DNA from 2 places in the Methylophaga sp. UBA3613 genome. Region 1 is predicted to be linked to the other one. Evidence: riboswitches for the same ligand, from Rfam matches in the RefSeq annotation. Region 1 holds a riboswitch; the other holds the start of a gene.
What was found. A riboswitch is a leader RNA that binds a small molecule or an ion and turns the genes downstream of it on or off. The one in region 1 is predicted to bind thiamine pyrophosphate.

Region 1 (8,010 bases):
TACAGCGGATAACGTGGATGCATTAAGCGTACGCACTGTTGCAGATTCACTTCCGGCGCATGAACACGCAGTACTTCACCACGAACCCCACGCAAGTCTTTCAAATCAACTTTGCTGCCATTACCCCGGCAATCAATCACCGAGGTAAAATTATCCAGCGAATGACCGAGCGTTTGCTGGCACAACTGTTCCAATGTGGCGTTAGTTAACGTTTCAATCGGGTCAATTATTTGCCAGTTGGCATGTTCGGTTAGAAACTCACCAACCTGCTGATAAAACTGGCGATTATCCAGACAACTCTCTTGCGGGAAATACAACGCCGACCGAAAATTTTCGGCCAGTTCAGGAGACAGGTTTTGTAACTGCTGAGCGTCAATCTGCTGATAATCAGTTGCATCCAGAATATGTATTGCACGACGTTGATAACGTGCCAGTTCAGCCTTATCCCCTTCGTGCGCGACGACCAACGTGCCGCTCTGCGGATTAAATATTGGCTGTTCAAACTCAGCCAGCCATTTATCCCACAACGCCTTACTTTGAATACCCAGATCACGAATCGACCGATCTGCCGTCACCGCTTCGGTAAACGGCGCGATCATTGAAGCCGCAATAAAACCGGCACTGTCGGTACCAGCTTTATCGTCTGATGACAGAATCGTCACGGCATGACCGGCCTGAATCAGGCGCCAGCTTGTCAGGCGTCCAATCAGACCGCTACCGATAATCAGATAATGCTTCATAGCGATCGAGATCCGGTCCAATCAAACCTGATGATAGATTTTGCTGCCACCGGCCTTAAACTCTTCCGACTTCTCGGCAAAGGCTTCTTTCACATCATGTGAAATCTTCATTGAGCAGAATTTCGGCCCGCACATTGAACAGAAATGCGCCACTTTGGCACTCGGTTTTGGCAGGGTTTCATCATGGAAAGCCCGAGCAGTATCCGGGTCTAAACCAAGGTTAAATTGATCTTCCCAACGGAATTCAAAACGTGCTTTGGAAATCGCATCATCACGTTCATGTGCACCCGGATGACCTTTCGCCAAATCGGCGGCATGGGCAGCAATTTTGTAAGTGATAATGCCAACTTTAACGTCATCTTTATTCGGCAAGCCCAGATGTTCTTTAGGTGTTACGTAACACAGCATTGCCGTACCAAACCAGCCAATCATCGCCGCACCAATACCCGAGGTAATATGGTCATAACCCGGTGCAATATCGGTAACCAATGGCCCTAAGGTATAGAAAGGCGCTTCGTGGCAGACTTCCAATTGCAGATCCATGTTTTCCTTGATCTTGTGCATCGGCACATGACCCGGTCCTTCAATCATCACCTGCACATCATGCTTCCAGGCAATATGGGTTAATTCACCCAAGGTTCGCAGTTCGGCAAACTGGGCCTCATCGTTGGCATCCGCTTGTGAACCTGGACGTAAACCATCACCCAGCGAGAACGACACATCATAGGCTTTCATGATTTCGCAGATATCTTCAAAGTGCGTGTACAAAAAGCTTTCTTCATGATGTGCCAGACACCATGCCGCCATAATCGAACCACCACGGGAGACAATGCCTGTGGTGCGATTTACGGTGAGTGGAATATGCGCCAGACGTATACCGGCATGAATCGTAAAATAACTGACGCCCTGCTCGGCCTGTTCAATCAACGTATCGCGAAATACTTCCCATGTCAGATCTTCGGCAATGCCATTTACTTTTTCCAATGCCTGATACAACGGCACGGTACCGATTGGCACCGGTGAATTACGGATAATCCATTCACGGGTCTGGTGAATATGTTTACCAGTCGACAAATCCATTACCGTGTCGCCGCCCCAACGGGTGCTCCAGACCATTTTTTCCACTTCTTCTTCAATCGAAGACGTGGTGGCAGAGTTACCGATATTGGCGTTGATTTTGACCAGAAAGTTACGACCGATAATCATCGGCTCAGCTTCAGGGTGATTGATATTGGCTGGAATAATCGCCCGACCTTCGGCGACTTCCTTACGGACAAATTCCGGGGTGATGTGATTGGGTTTATCAGCTGGTAATTCGCCTTTGGCCTGCAACGCTGCTCGACCCATGCTTTCACGAATGGCGATATATTCCATTTCCGGGGTAATCAATCCCTGACGCGCATAGTGCATCTGGCTGACGTTTTTGCCGGGTTTGGCTTTGCGTGGCAGACGACGATTGGTGAACAGTGGAATATCAAATTCCAGACCATCCTGATCACGGGTAAAGTTGGAACTGAATGCGGGTAATACTTCGGTATCGTCGCGTTCCTCAATCCATTGCTGACGAATCGGCGTTAAGCCTTTTTCCAGATCGATTGTTTCAGTGGGATCGGTGTAAATACCAGAGGTGTCGTAAACCATCACCGGCGCATTCGGCTCACCCGGCAGACTGGGATCACGGTTCGGTGTATCAGTCAGAGAAATTTGACGAAATGGCACCCGGAGATCATCACGACTGCCGGTAATATAGATTTTTTCAGAACCCGGTAATGGCTGAGTAGTAATGCCACTACGGTCTTTAATATCAATGACTTTTGGATTGGCTGCTGACATCTGATTTCCCCTTTTTGAATAAAAAAGTCGGGGAAATGAAGACGTTGCGCTTTCGCGAACAAGGTGATGGAGATACACGGCGGCTACAGTCAGACAATCAGACGTACCGGCATTCCGGCTTGTTTCCTACGGAGGTTCTAGCCTCTTCAGGTTCAACGGGTTTCATCTCAGCCCTTTCTGATAATTCAGAGGGGGCACCCCGACAAGTGGAAATCATCCTAAACTAAAAATGATTTTTTACACAAGCATCATCTGGCACAATGGGTCACATCAAACGGCATGAAATCAGGCAACATCGGCCATGGCAGATAACAAAAATAAAAATGATGACGACGAGTTTTCCTTGTTTCGTAATGAAATGAGCGACGCCGAGCCCATCAAACACGACCGCCTGGTGCATCGAAAACCACCACCTCCGCCAACGGTCAGAAAACCCTCCGCAGCCGAACTCCCCCATGACACCAGCGAGTTTTCCAGTCTTTTCGCCCCCGAAACCGTGGGTAACGAAGAATATCTGGAATACCGAGGTGACGGCATTCAAAACCGCCAATTCGCCAAACTCAAAAGTGGCAGAGTACATCTGGAAGCCGAACTCGATTTACACGGCCTCACCCTCGCCAAAGCTGAACCCACCCTCTCCCATTTTCTCGAACAATGCCAAGAGCAGAAGATTCGCTGCGTGCGAATCATTCACGGCAAAGGCTGGGGTTCACGCGATAACAAACCGGTATTAAAAAGCAAACTCAATCACTGGCTTAGACAAAGTGATGCCGTACTGGCATTTTGCAGTGCAACGATAGAGGATGGTGGGACTGGGGCTTTGTATGTTTTGTTGAAGAGGCAGTTTGAAAAATAAATAAATTTTAATTTATGCTTAATATAGTCAACTAGTTAAAAACTTTAACTTTTTATCAACTGTTTCAAATTTTGATGAATTTAATTCAAAAAAAGCTTGTTTTGAACTCGTGAACATTTTAATTGCATTATCAATATCTTCTGTCAATAAATATAAATCACCTAAGTTTGAATATTGATTCCCTAAATTTTCTTTGTCTCCAACTGATAAAGCTAAATCGATTGATTTCTTATAAAATTCTTCAGCAATAACTAATTCATTTTTTTTAAGATGGAGTCCTGCCAAATTTCCATAATTCACTGCTAAATTTTGTCTATGTCCAATTAATGAGTTTATTTCCATAGACATATGATGAAATTCCATTGCTTTATTAATTTCCTCACGTTTTTCACTTAAAACTGCTAAATTGCTATATTGAGCAGCAACACCAGATTGACTATTAACTTCTCGGTGTAAAGTTAGTGCTAAAAGAGCTAATTCCTCTGCTTCATCAATTAAACCCATATCTTTATTAAGAAGACTAAGATTTCCATAATTTGAAGCCAGAGTTTCTATAAAACCAAATTTTTCATTTATTTCTATTGCTTTCGTGAAATAAAACTTTGATTTTTTAAAGTCCCGCATTTTTCGGTATATGTTTGCTAAGCTTGAGTACTGAATTGCCTCTCCTTGTATGGATCCCAATTGAGAATTGATTATTGCCGCCTCTTCATACATAGCTATGGCTTTTAGGTATTCACCTTTGATTTTGTACACGTGGCCGTGATTACTTTTAACTTTAGCTATTCCTTCCTGAGAATTAATTTCTTTAAAAACTTTCTCAGCCTTAAGGTACATTTTATCTGCCATATCAAGCTGTCCAAGCTCAGAGTAAACATCCCCCAAATTTAAATAATCAGCACCAATGAACCTCTGTTGATTCAGAGATTTGTGTATATCCAAAGCCTTAAAAAAAAACCTTTCAGATAGCTTATATTTTGATTGAATCTGGTTCACGACACCTAAATTCCCAAATTGCTGTGCTAAACCTGGTAAAAAATTTTCCGTTTCATAAATAGATAAAGCATGTTGAAAACATTTTTGAGCTTCGTCAGTTTTTCCTCTGTTCAGTAAAATAATTCCTTTATTTCCAGTTACGGCAGCTCCCTCAATAGTATTTTTGTTATCTACTAGTAAATCATCCCATTTTTGGAGTACCGCATCGGCAGCGTCTAAATCACCAGTTCTTTGATAGAACAAAAAGCTTAGGTTAAGAATTTTTAAATTTTTAGATTCTAGACTAACAATCGAAAACATTTGTCTCGCATATTCTATTTTTCCCTCAAACGATAAAGCAGCTGCAAATTCTGCCATCTTAAGATCTCTAAGCTCTAACTGTAATAATGCTTGATCTTTTTCCATAGACGCATTTTGTACTTCAAGCTGAACTTCCTTTTTTTGAGCTTCAATTTCTTTTACTACATCAAGAGGTAAGATAATCGGATGAAGACCTTGTTTAAGAGATGTAAGGTCTCCTTTAACATAGGCACGAAGATGACGACCTATTAAAGTCTTAAATTGTTGTACATCTTTGAATGCTTTATAAAAGTCGACACCAGATTCTTCTAATTTTTTTCTGAAATCTAACACCTTTTGAAGTTGCTCGTCTGGATGAGCTTCTAAAGCCCGCTCAATTTGTTTAAAAAAAACAAAAATCTCAGGTTTCGATTGTTCTCTGAATCTATCATAAGCTCGATAAAACTCTTCTTCGGTATACGAAGAGTATGGAGCAGCGTCTGAGGCAGTTTGTCCCCACCTTGTATGTATAGCTAAAATAAAAACATCGCATTCATCAATCATTTTATTAAACAATGATTGAACACGACGACCAGTTGAAGCATATTCATTTTCCCAGCCTAGAGCTTCGAACTCGATATTAGCTCCATCTCCAAATCCCTCGTTTAGTAATTCTAAAATATTTCGGAAAGCCTCTCTTTCCTCCGTCAGATCCGATGGCGTGGCAATAAAAACTTTTATTTTTCTTTTTTTCATCTATTTTTTAAGGGCTGAATATTGAAGGATCTAACCTTAGTCTATCTTCACAAGTGCAGCAATCATGAATTAAGCTTTTTCATCCTAGCACTTTAGTTCTACTAGTCTGCTTAAGTTTAAGTTCTATAAGAGTTAAGAGCGAGTAATAACCTTATTTTTTAATCCAATCACTCTTCACATAGATTGCAATAAATGGGTAAGAGTCGATTGAATTTGATTTTGCTGATTTATATGTTGCATCTCTTGACTTGGATGACTCAGAGTAAGTAAATAATCTTCATAACAAAATGCATCATCTATTCTCAATAGTGTCTGTCCTGTTTTGCCCCCCCCCTGCAATAAAGTCCAAAAACATGTGAAAAGGCATTAGTGTATTGTTAGTTTTTTTCTAACTAAACAGGTATAGGGAAATATGAAAACGGTCTATATATTAGGTGCAGGATTTTCTGTAGAAGCAGGCGCCCCGATCCAGAGATCAATCATAAGTGAAGCCTTTAGACTTCGTGATGCTGACAAGGCAAATTTTGATGATAAACGATTTGAAGAATTTACCAATTTTATCAGTGAACAATTAAATGTATCAGAAGACAAATTTTCAACTGTTGATTTAGAGGATATCTTTACACCATTAGATAGATGTTTAAGCGAAAGTGCCCAGTTTAGAGGTATTGGTCTCGGCAAAATAATGCAAGTCAGAGAGTCAGTCTTCTTCGTTATTGGCCGAACGATACAACTTTTATTAAACGAACCCAATAAATCAAAAAAATACATAGATACCTTTGCCAAATTTTTAGCTGAAAAATCATCGACTAGAGCTAGTGACCAATACAGGAATGAGGATCCAGTAAGTGTTATAAGTACTAACTGGGATATTCTTCTAGATAACTCAATCTATCAGGTATTGCAATCAAACCATAAATACAATGGTGTTGTAGATTATTGTTGTTACATAAGCTCTATAGATAAAAATGATGATACTGTAAAACCCGGTTTAGAAAAGCTAGGGCAAGGTGGATTTAATGTTAAATTATTGAAACTGCATGGTTCACTGAATTGGTTGCAATGTCCTAGATGTTCTAGGCTTTATACCAAGTTTTTTATAAAGCAAACTTTGGATAATTTCTTCGATCCAACATCTTGTCGTCATTGCGATACTAATTTTCCAGAAGAGAAAGGCAAACATCTACTAACAGCCAACTTAATAATGCCCACCTATTTAAAAGACCTATCTAATCCTCAATACAGGATTATTTGGCAAAATGCTGGGATAGAGATTTCCGAAGCAGATCAAATTGTTTTTATTGGTTATTCATTGCCTTATGCCGATTTCGAGATGCGCCAATTACTGTCGAGAATGACCCGTAAAAATGCCAAAATTCATGTCGTTGATTTTCTCAATCCAATTGAGCAAGATGGATTAAAACAGCACTGGTTAAAATTTTTCGGGAATAGGGAAGTAACTTTCAGTTTTGATGGCGCTTCGAAATTCTTAGAGACTTTAGTATAAGGTGGACATAAAAGGTGGCATTTCAAAGGTGTCAGAAACAATTGAAATTCACTTCACAACAATTAATGGTATCTGATCCCATTTATTTCAATTTTTGCCCTTGCTACAGACAATGAATCAATGGGGTCAGTGAATCAATAGGGTCAGAGTGTTTTATTTTGGGTAACGATATATGAAAGACAAATGAAGAAATTATCACGACCAAGTGAGATCCGAAATGACGAGGAAATTGTTCTATCGGTCCGGCAGTGGGTTAACACTTTTGTGATGGAAATGAATCTTTGCCCGTTTGCTAAGTATGAGATGCTGAACAATCGGGTGCGCTTTGCTACCACAAGAGCGATAACGGAAGAACAATTGTTGATGTCACTGCAAGACGAGCTGGAACTGCTCAATAGTGATCCGTCAGTTGAAACTACGCTGCTGATACACTCAAATGTATTGCAGGACTTTTATGACTACAATCAGTTTTTGAGTAATGCCGATAACCTCCTTTTGGAAATGGGACTGGAAGGTACCTATCAGATCGCCAGTTTTCATCCAGATTACCAATTTGGTGGAACAAATCCGGAGGATGCAGAGAATTATACAAACCGCTCTCCCTACCCCTTGTTGCATCTAATTCGGGAGGCGAGTCTTGAGCGAGCTATTGTGGAATATCCTGATGTCGATCAAGTTCCAATACGAAACGTGGCGCTAATGAATAGTCTGGGACACAATAAGCTGCAGGCACTATTTGAGAGCTTATTTAAGCTGTAGGGAGCAGTAAATCAAGGGGGTTGCAAACTTGAAAATATGCAAATCAAAAGGTTCAGATTCAATTGATATTCCACGCTTGATTAATTACTCACGAGATTGTTGGGTTTCGTAAACTCAACCCAACCTACCCTATTTTTAAAAATTCAGAGAGATCAAAGGGATCAGACTCGATTGAAATTCACTTCAAATCTAGTCGCTCCAAGCAACAATCAATGGTGTCTGACCCCATTGATGCACGATTTGGTTGCAAGGTTCTCTCCCACCTTTGGCTTACGGTCTGAGAA
Region 2 (8,010 bases), on a different contig from region 1:
CTGCAAACTTGCATTGGTAATGGCGTAAGAACTGGATTTCGCATTATGGCTGTTGGAGTAATAGAACTCATCCTTGCCCTCAACATTGGCGCGAAGATTCCATTGTGGGGTCAGATAGACTTCACTGCCAATACTAAATGTGTAGGCAGGAGCATGAGCTTGCCTCCTGCCCTGAATATTTAATCCAGACTCATCCAGTTCAGGGTTGTCATATTCGTCAAATGTCGCATGCAACAGACCTACTGCCGCAAAGGTTCTTAAGCGTTCATTGATCAACCAATCAACACTTGCTTCAATCCCCATATTGCGGCCTTTCGCTGCATTATCCTGATAATCAATAAAACGGGTACCACCACTGTCGCGTGGCACACCTACAGAGGTTTTTACCTGGGCATCTTTTCGCAAACCATAAAATGCCGTGATATCGGTCACCAAGCTTCCATTCAGCCATAGTGATTTCATACCGGCTTCAAGGTTCCATAAATATTCATTATTGAATTTGCGTAAGCCTGGCGCCAGATCTGCTTCCGTGTTAACCCCCCCAGCTTTGTAGCCACGGGATAATGATGTGTATAAAAGGTGTTGTGGACGGAACTGATAATTCAAACCGACTTTCCCCCCGAATAACACATCGCTGTCATCCAGATCCAATCCTTGCGAATCGTCATAATCAGCGTCCCAATGTTCAGCACGTAAGCCAGTTATCAGGGTCAGTTTTTCCGTTAAAGCGGTATCTAATTGCCCAAAAATGGCACTGTTAGATGTTTCATAAGTGTTATTTAGAGGGTAGACATCAGGTGTATCGTTATCGAAGTATTTGCGCTTGAGATCTTGGCGTTGATCGGCCAGATAAATACCTACTGACCAATCAGTTGTATCAGCAAAAATACGACCCTCTTCATTGGAAAGGGCTCTGAATTCTATAGAGTAGTTTTCCCGTTCGCGTTTGTACTGATCAAAACCACTGTAAGGAAATAAACTGGGATCAAACTGACCTTTATACGACCAGTCATCATCATAGCTATATTCCAAATCAGATTTGGAATAGGTCAAAGTAGATTGTAATTGCACTTTACTGCTTGCTCGCCAGTCGGATTTGAGTGCAAATGCATTGGTATGCTGTTTGTCATTGCCAGGCTCATCTGAAAGACTGTTACGGCTGTTATCAAGTGTGAATGCGTCGTAACCATTGTCGATATTTAAATGCAGCAAATTCAGATCAATGGTCAGGTCATTATTGACCAGCCATTTCAAATGTCCGCGGGCAGTCATTTCATCCTGATTTTGCGTATTGTCACGACCTAGAAAATCATTATCCATGTAGCCATCTGAACGATGGGTATGCACAGCTATTCGCCCCAGTAAAGTGTCTTTAATTAATGGACCGCCTACTGCTACACCGACACTTCGGGTATCGTAATTGCCTACGGTTGACTGAAAATTCATATCCAGATCATTGGTGGCCTGTTTGCTTTGCATATTGATAACACCGGCTAATGCATTGGCTCCATACAACGTACCCTGAGGTCCACGTAATACTTCTACTTTCTCAATATCAAATAGTGTGGCTGCGCCGCCACTGCGACTAAAATCGATACCATCAATATAAAGTCCTACCGATGGGTTTAGGGGAGCAAGAAACTCACTGCGTTCACCAATACCACGGATCTGAAAAAACTGACCACGGGAAGCGCCGCTGGAAAGATTTACATTGGGTGCAAGATTGAGAACATCTTCAATGTGCTGGGCACCACGTGATTCAATGATTTCCTCATCGAATGTTGTCAGACTGACGGGAATATCCTGGGCTTCTGCAGGACGAAAATCTGCACTGACCAGCATGGACGGTAAATCAGTGCTATCGGTCTCGGTTTGTGCAACTGCGCCGGGAGAAAATAAAGCGCTGGTGACTGCGATGGAAAGCAGGGTGAGTTTCATGACTATCCTTTTTAAATTCTTAAAAAGAACAGGGGATCACGCCATTTGCATTGATCTAGCAAGAAGGGTTTGCCGCCTGTCCCTACGCCAGTATTACCTGGATCAGGTTCATCGGGTCTTCACCAACTGGTGAATCTCAGGCCTTTCGACCACCCCGAGGCTTGTATTAGCAAGTAGGTGAAATATACAGAAAAAAGTGTTGTTTTCCCATCTTTGATTGTTCAGAGGATATAAAAAAAGGCGTCCGAAGACGCCTTAAAGTTCAAGTCAATACTGACTTAATTTTCAATTTTGGCTTTTAAAGTGTCGAGGCCTGAACGGAAAATACCTTCAATAGCATTGGTAGCCGTTTCGTCATTTAACTCTTTAGGCTCATGATGGTTGCCGGTATAGCCACGGAAAAATTTGGCCAACCAGGTGACTTTGGTTTGGTCGCCTTCAGCTTCTACAGTTAACCAGGCTTTATACTTACTGACAGGCACTGCAGGGATATCATGCATTTCGCCTTCAATTTCAACCTGTCCAACAGAACTCATTTCATCAATCTGATACATAAAACTCATTGATTCTTCGTCAAACTTTTTCAACGTTTCAGTGATGGTTGAATCATTTTTAAGGGTTAAAACGCGCGTCGCGCCAGGTTCATTCCCACCTTCTGCTTTAGTAGAAATGATGGCTGGGTGCCATTTATGCAGGCTGTCGAAATCTTTAACCATGTTCCACACAGTTTCAGCATCAGCATTAATCAACACTGTTTCTTCGACTTGCAGACGTGAAGCGCCATGAGAAAATACCAGCGCAGGTAACAGGAAGAAGCCTGTAACCAGGACTTTTAATACAGCTTTCATTATATTTCCTTCTTATATTTCATTTGTAATGCCAAAATTTAGCCCGATTAAACTACCATTACCTTCCGAAATGCTAAAGGGAAAAATTCACAATGCGATCGCGTTCTGAATAGTTGAGCGTTGAAGATGGGGAGCAAAAAACTCAATAAAAGCATAACTGTAACCGCGAAGATAACTGCCTTTACGAATTCCCATATGGGTCGTACTTGGTTTAAATAAACCACTGGCATCCAATGCTTGTAAAGGAGCATCTTTTGCTGGATCAAATGCCATGCTGGCTATAATGCCAATACCAAGCCCCAATTCTACGTAGGTTTTAATTACATCCGCATCAGTGGCGGTAAAAATAACGTTAGGCTTAAGACCACGTTCAATAAAAGACTGATCCTGTTGCGCGCGACCGGTAAAGCCCATTACGTATGTCAGTATTGGATATTGTGAAATAGCCTCAAGAGTGAGTTTTTTTTCATTCAAAAGCGGATGCCCCGGTGGCGTTATCACTGTACGATTCCATTCGTAGCAGGGCAAAATCGCCAGATTATCAAATTTTGATAAGCCCTCGGTTGCTATCGCTAAGTCCACTTTACCGGTGGCCGCCATTTCAGCGACTTCAGGTGGGGTACCTTGCACCATATTTAAGTGCACATCGGGATATTGTTCTGAAAAGGCCTTGATAGCTTTTGGCAGAGCATAACGTGCCTGAGTGTGTGTGGTGCCGATTGAAAGTGTGCCTTTTTTCTCATGACGACTGTCAGCCGCCTGTTCACGTAAATTGTCTACTTCCTGTAACACCCGCTCAGCCATGGCAATAACGGATTCTCCCAGCGGTGTGATAGCCGATAAACGTTTCCCATGTCGTTCGAAGATTAGCAGCCCCAGCTCATCTTCCAGTAACTGAATCTGGTTACTTACACCTGGCTGAGAAGCATGCAGTGCCTGAGCCGCTGCAGAGATACTGAGGCCACGACGAGCCACTTCGCGAACATATTTCAATTGTTGCAACTTCATCCACTATATCCGTAATTATTATTAGTAAGAGTAAATATATAAGTTTTTAGTGATAAAAGACCAGTTATGGTGCGTTACGTTTTACATTTCAATGATTGGAACACCTTGCTGAGGAAGCTGGAAAGGCACAGTTGTTTGATACTGTTCGCTTTCAGCCATAGATTCACCTTCCCGGGTTAAAATATGTTGCATCTCAGACTGTGCCAGGTATTCACATTTATCTTGAAAACACACTTTTATGGCCAAAGTGAGTGGATCTGCATTTTCTATAACCTCATTATCAGAGGTTTCCGGCGCTTGAATCGAAGCCGGTGGAAAAATAATCTGTGCAGGCTCAAACACCCGGTTTGAATCGGCAGGATTAATAAAAAAAGATGTTATCAATGCAGAACATGCTGCTGTTATAACTAACAAGATTCTATAAGTTGTCATCTTCAGCCTCTCATCCCAGAGTGGAGTTGGAGTTAGAGCTTCGTCTATACACCGTGAAAGAAATGTGAACAATTAGCAGTGTCAGTCAATTTAGGTTAAGGCTATGTTAAAGATTGGCTCTCAGTTCAAATGGCAAGGATTTCTTTATATTCTCATAAGTTATATAGATAGAAAATAATATTCATTGATTGAATATTGCCAACTGGTAAACTTGCTGCCAACAAAGCAGGGTAAAGGTCAATTTATTAATGGAATGGGGTTATTTGCTGGCAGGCCTGGGCGTAGGCATTATGGTCGGGATGACAGGCGTTGGTGGCGGATCGTTGATGACCCCAATTCTGATTTTTGGGTTTGGTATCCAACCTGCAATCGCTGTAGGGACAGATTTATTGTTTGCGGCAGTAACTAAAGCAGGTGGTATTTGGGCTTATTGGCGTCATGGCGTGGTGCATTGGCGTGTGGTCTGGCGGCTTGCTGCAGGGAGTCTACCAGCCACCTTGCTGACTTTATGGTTTCTCAGTGCAACCGGTGTTCATGAAGGTAAGCACAATGATCTGATAACGGTTGCTCTGGGCATCGCTTTAATTTTAACGTCTAGTGCATTACTGCTGAAAAACTGGCTGGCCGGGATAATGAAAGCACGTCAGGGGCATCCTTTAGTGAATTATCTATATCGTTTACGACAGGATGAAGCCTTGAAGGCGCCGGCAACAGTAATTATCGGTGCTTTGTTAGGGGTGATGGTGACATTATCTTCGGTAGGGGCCGGCGCATTGGGAGCGGTTGTTTTATTATTTCTTTATCCGAAGATGCGTGGTGTAGAAATTGTGGCAACCGATATCGCACATGCTGTTCCTTTAACGGCAGTGGCCGGATTAGGCCATTCTGCAGTGGGCACGGTAGATTGGTCATTATTATCTTATTTGCTGATGGGATCGTTACCAGGCATTTATATTGGCTCACATCTGGGGGTGAGAATCTCAGATAAGATTTTACGGCCGTTGCTGGCAATCATTTTGTTAATGGTTGGGATCAAATGTTTGCTTTAACAAACTAAACGAATGAAAAAGTAATTCAAAATGACAGAAATTAATGAAAAGCTTCAACTGAAAATTGATGCTGTAAAACAGTTGCTGGAGCAGATTGAGGCTGATTATAGCCCTGCAGTCTTGGCGACCAGTTATGGCGCTGAAGATATGGTGTTAATGGATTTGATTGCCAAATTTGCACCGCAAATCGGCATCTTCACTTTGGATACAGGTCGACTGCCCAAAGAAACCTATGATTTAATGCAGCAGGCTAAAAAGCACTATCAGCTTGAGGTTGAGGTTTATTATCCCGATACCCTGAGTATTGAACAGTTTGTGACACATAATGGACCAAACGCATTTTATGACAGTGTCGACCTGCGAAAACAATGCTGTGGAATACGCAAAGTTGCACCGTTAAATCGTGCTTTGGCTGGTAAAAAGGCCTGGCTGACGGGAATGCGCCGCTCACAGTCGATTACTCGAAATGAGTTACCGGTATCTGAATGGGATGCAGACCATGAGTTACAGAAATTCAGTCCACTGACGGACTGGTCAAATGGCGAAGTATGGAAATATATCCGCGCTTTTGATGTTCCATTTAATGAATTACATAATCAGGGTTATGCCAGTATTGGCTGTGCGCCATGTACCAGAGCGATTACCCCAGGCGAAGATATCCGGGCTGGTCGCTGGTGGTGGGAAAATCCTGAAACCAAAGAATGTGGCTTACACGTAAAGGCTAAGTAACAGAGAAAAATTATGACTGAAAAACAACTGACACACTTAAAACAGCTCGAAGCCGAAAGTATTCATATTATGCGTGAAGTGGCCGCTGAGTTTGAAAATCCGGTCATGCTATATTCAATTGGTAAGGATTCTGCTGTCATGCTGCATCTGGCCATGAAAGCATTTTATCCAGGCAAGCCGCCATTTCCGTTGATGCATATTGATACCACCTGGAAGTTTCAGGAAATGGTCAGGTTCCGTGATCAGCGCGCAAAAGAGCTGGGATTGGACCTTATCGTACATACCAATCAGGAAGGTGTTGAAGCGGGTATCAACCCATTCGACCATCCTCGCTATACAGACATCATGAAAACGGATGCTTTGAAACAGGCGTTGAGTAAACATGGCTTTGATGCGGCTTTTGGTGGTGCTCGACGAGATGAAGAAAAGTCTCGTGCCAAGGAGCGTGTATATTCATTTCGCGATAAAAACCATCGCTGGGATCCTAAAGCACAACGCCCTGAGCTATGGAACATTTACAACAGCAGAGTTAATAAAGGTGAAAGCATTCGTGTTTTCCCGCTGTCGAACTGGACAGAGCTGGATATCTGGCAATACATCTATCTGGAACAGATACCGATTGTACCGCTGTATTACGCCGCCGAGCGTCCAGTGGTCAATTACAATGGCCTGACCATCATGGTCGATGATGACCGTATGCGTATTCCCGAAGGTGAAAAAATCCGGATGGAAAAAGTCCGTTTCCGCACACTGGGCTGTTATCCACTGACCGGTGCGGTGAAATCCGATGCCGATACCTTGCCAGAAATCATTCAGGAAATGCTACTGACAACGACTTCTGAACGTCAAGGACGGGCCATCGATCATGATGAAGCCGGCTCGATGGAGAAAAAGAAACAGGAAGGTTATTTCTGATTTTGTTGGTGAAAGGATTATTAGTTCCTATCTAACCAATAAATAGAATTGAATACGATGCTCAAATTGATTGGCATCTTGACCCGTAAAGATAATTAAACCAGGCACTCAACATGACATATGAAACTGATGCGCTGATTGCGACCGATATCGAAGCCTATCTCAAACAACACGAAAACAAGGAACTGCTGCGTTTTCTGACCTGCGGTAATGTGGATGACGGTAAAAGCACGCTGATTGGGCGATTGTTACACGATTCCAAAATGATTTATGAAGATCAGCTGGAAGCAGTGACACGTGACAGTGTCAAATCCGGAACCACAGGAAACCAGGTTGATCTGGCTTTGCTTGTTGATGGTTTACAGGCCGAACGTGAGCAGGGCATTACCATTGACGTAGCGTATCGTTATTTCTCTACGACCAAACGTAAATTTATCATTGCCGATACACCAGGGCATGAACAATATACCCGTAATATGGCCACCGGCGCGTCAACCTGTCAGTTGGCGGTTATTCTGATTGATGCCCGTTATGGTATGCAGACGCAGACCCGCCGCCACAGTTTTATTGCTTCATTGTTGGGCATTAAACATATCATCGTGGCCATTAATAAAATGGATTTGATGGATTTCAGCGAACAGGTGTTTAACGATATTCGCAAAGCGTATAGCGAATTTGCCCGTGAACTGGAAATTGAAGATATTCACTTTGTACCAATGTCTGCCTTGAACGGTGATAATGTGGTAAACAGAAGTGAAAACATGTCTTGGTATCAGGGCAGCACCATGATGGAGCTGCTGGAAAATATCGAGATTGGGAAAGATGCCAATACCGAAGACGCGCGTTTCCCGGTGCAATATGTTAACCGACCGAATCTGAATTTCCGTGGCTACTGTGGCACTTTATCAGCCGGTATCCTTAAGCCGGGAGATGAAATCACAGTATTGCCTTCGGGTAGAGAAAGCAAAGTAAAAGCATTGGTCACTTACGACGGTGAACTGGATCATGCTGTACCGGGTGAATCAATTACCGTTACCCTGCAGGATGAAGTTGATGTCAGTCGTGGCGATATGATTGTGCATCGTGACCAT

Region 2: another riboswitch for thiamine pyrophosphate. It lies ahead of B3S93_RS01580 (TonB-dependent receptor); the one in region 1 lies ahead of thiC (phosphomethylpyrimidine synthase ThiC).

What each region holds. Positions count from the first base shown of each region.
Region 1 covers NZ_DFLS01000006.1:264,351-272,360, forward strand. Annotated here, with positions in the region: gene B3S93_RS07510 (NAD(P)/FAD-dependent oxidoreductase) at 1-740, opposite strand, end outside; gene thiC (phosphomethylpyrimidine synthase ThiC) at 762-2,573, opposite strand; TPP riboswitch at 2,680-2,785, opposite strand; gene B3S93_RS07520 (Smr/MutS family protein) at 2,875-3,429, shown strand; gene B3S93_RS07525 (tetratricopeptide repeat protein) at 3,457-5,460, opposite strand; gene B3S93_RS07530 (hypothetical protein) at 5,873-6,967, shown strand; gene B3S93_RS07535 (DUF1415 domain-containing protein) at 7,151-7,726, shown strand.
Region 2 covers NZ_DFLS01000003.1:18,339-26,348, forward strand. Annotated here, with positions in the region: gene B3S93_RS01580 (TonB-dependent receptor) at 1-1,938, opposite strand, end outside; TPP riboswitch at 2,000-2,105, opposite strand; gene B3S93_RS01585 (SRPBCC family protein) at 2,217-2,786, opposite strand; gene cysB (HTH-type transcriptional regulator CysB) at 2,874-3,794, opposite strand; gene B3S93_RS01595 (hypothetical protein) at 3,876-4,226, opposite strand; gene B3S93_RS01600 (sulfite exporter TauE/SafE family protein) at 4,475-5,275, shown strand; gene B3S93_RS01605 (phosphoadenylyl-sulfate reductase) at 5,306-6,004, shown strand; gene cysD (sulfate adenylyltransferase subunit CysD) at 6,017-6,919, shown strand; gene cysN (sulfate adenylyltransferase subunit CysN) at 7,033-8,010, shown strand, end outside.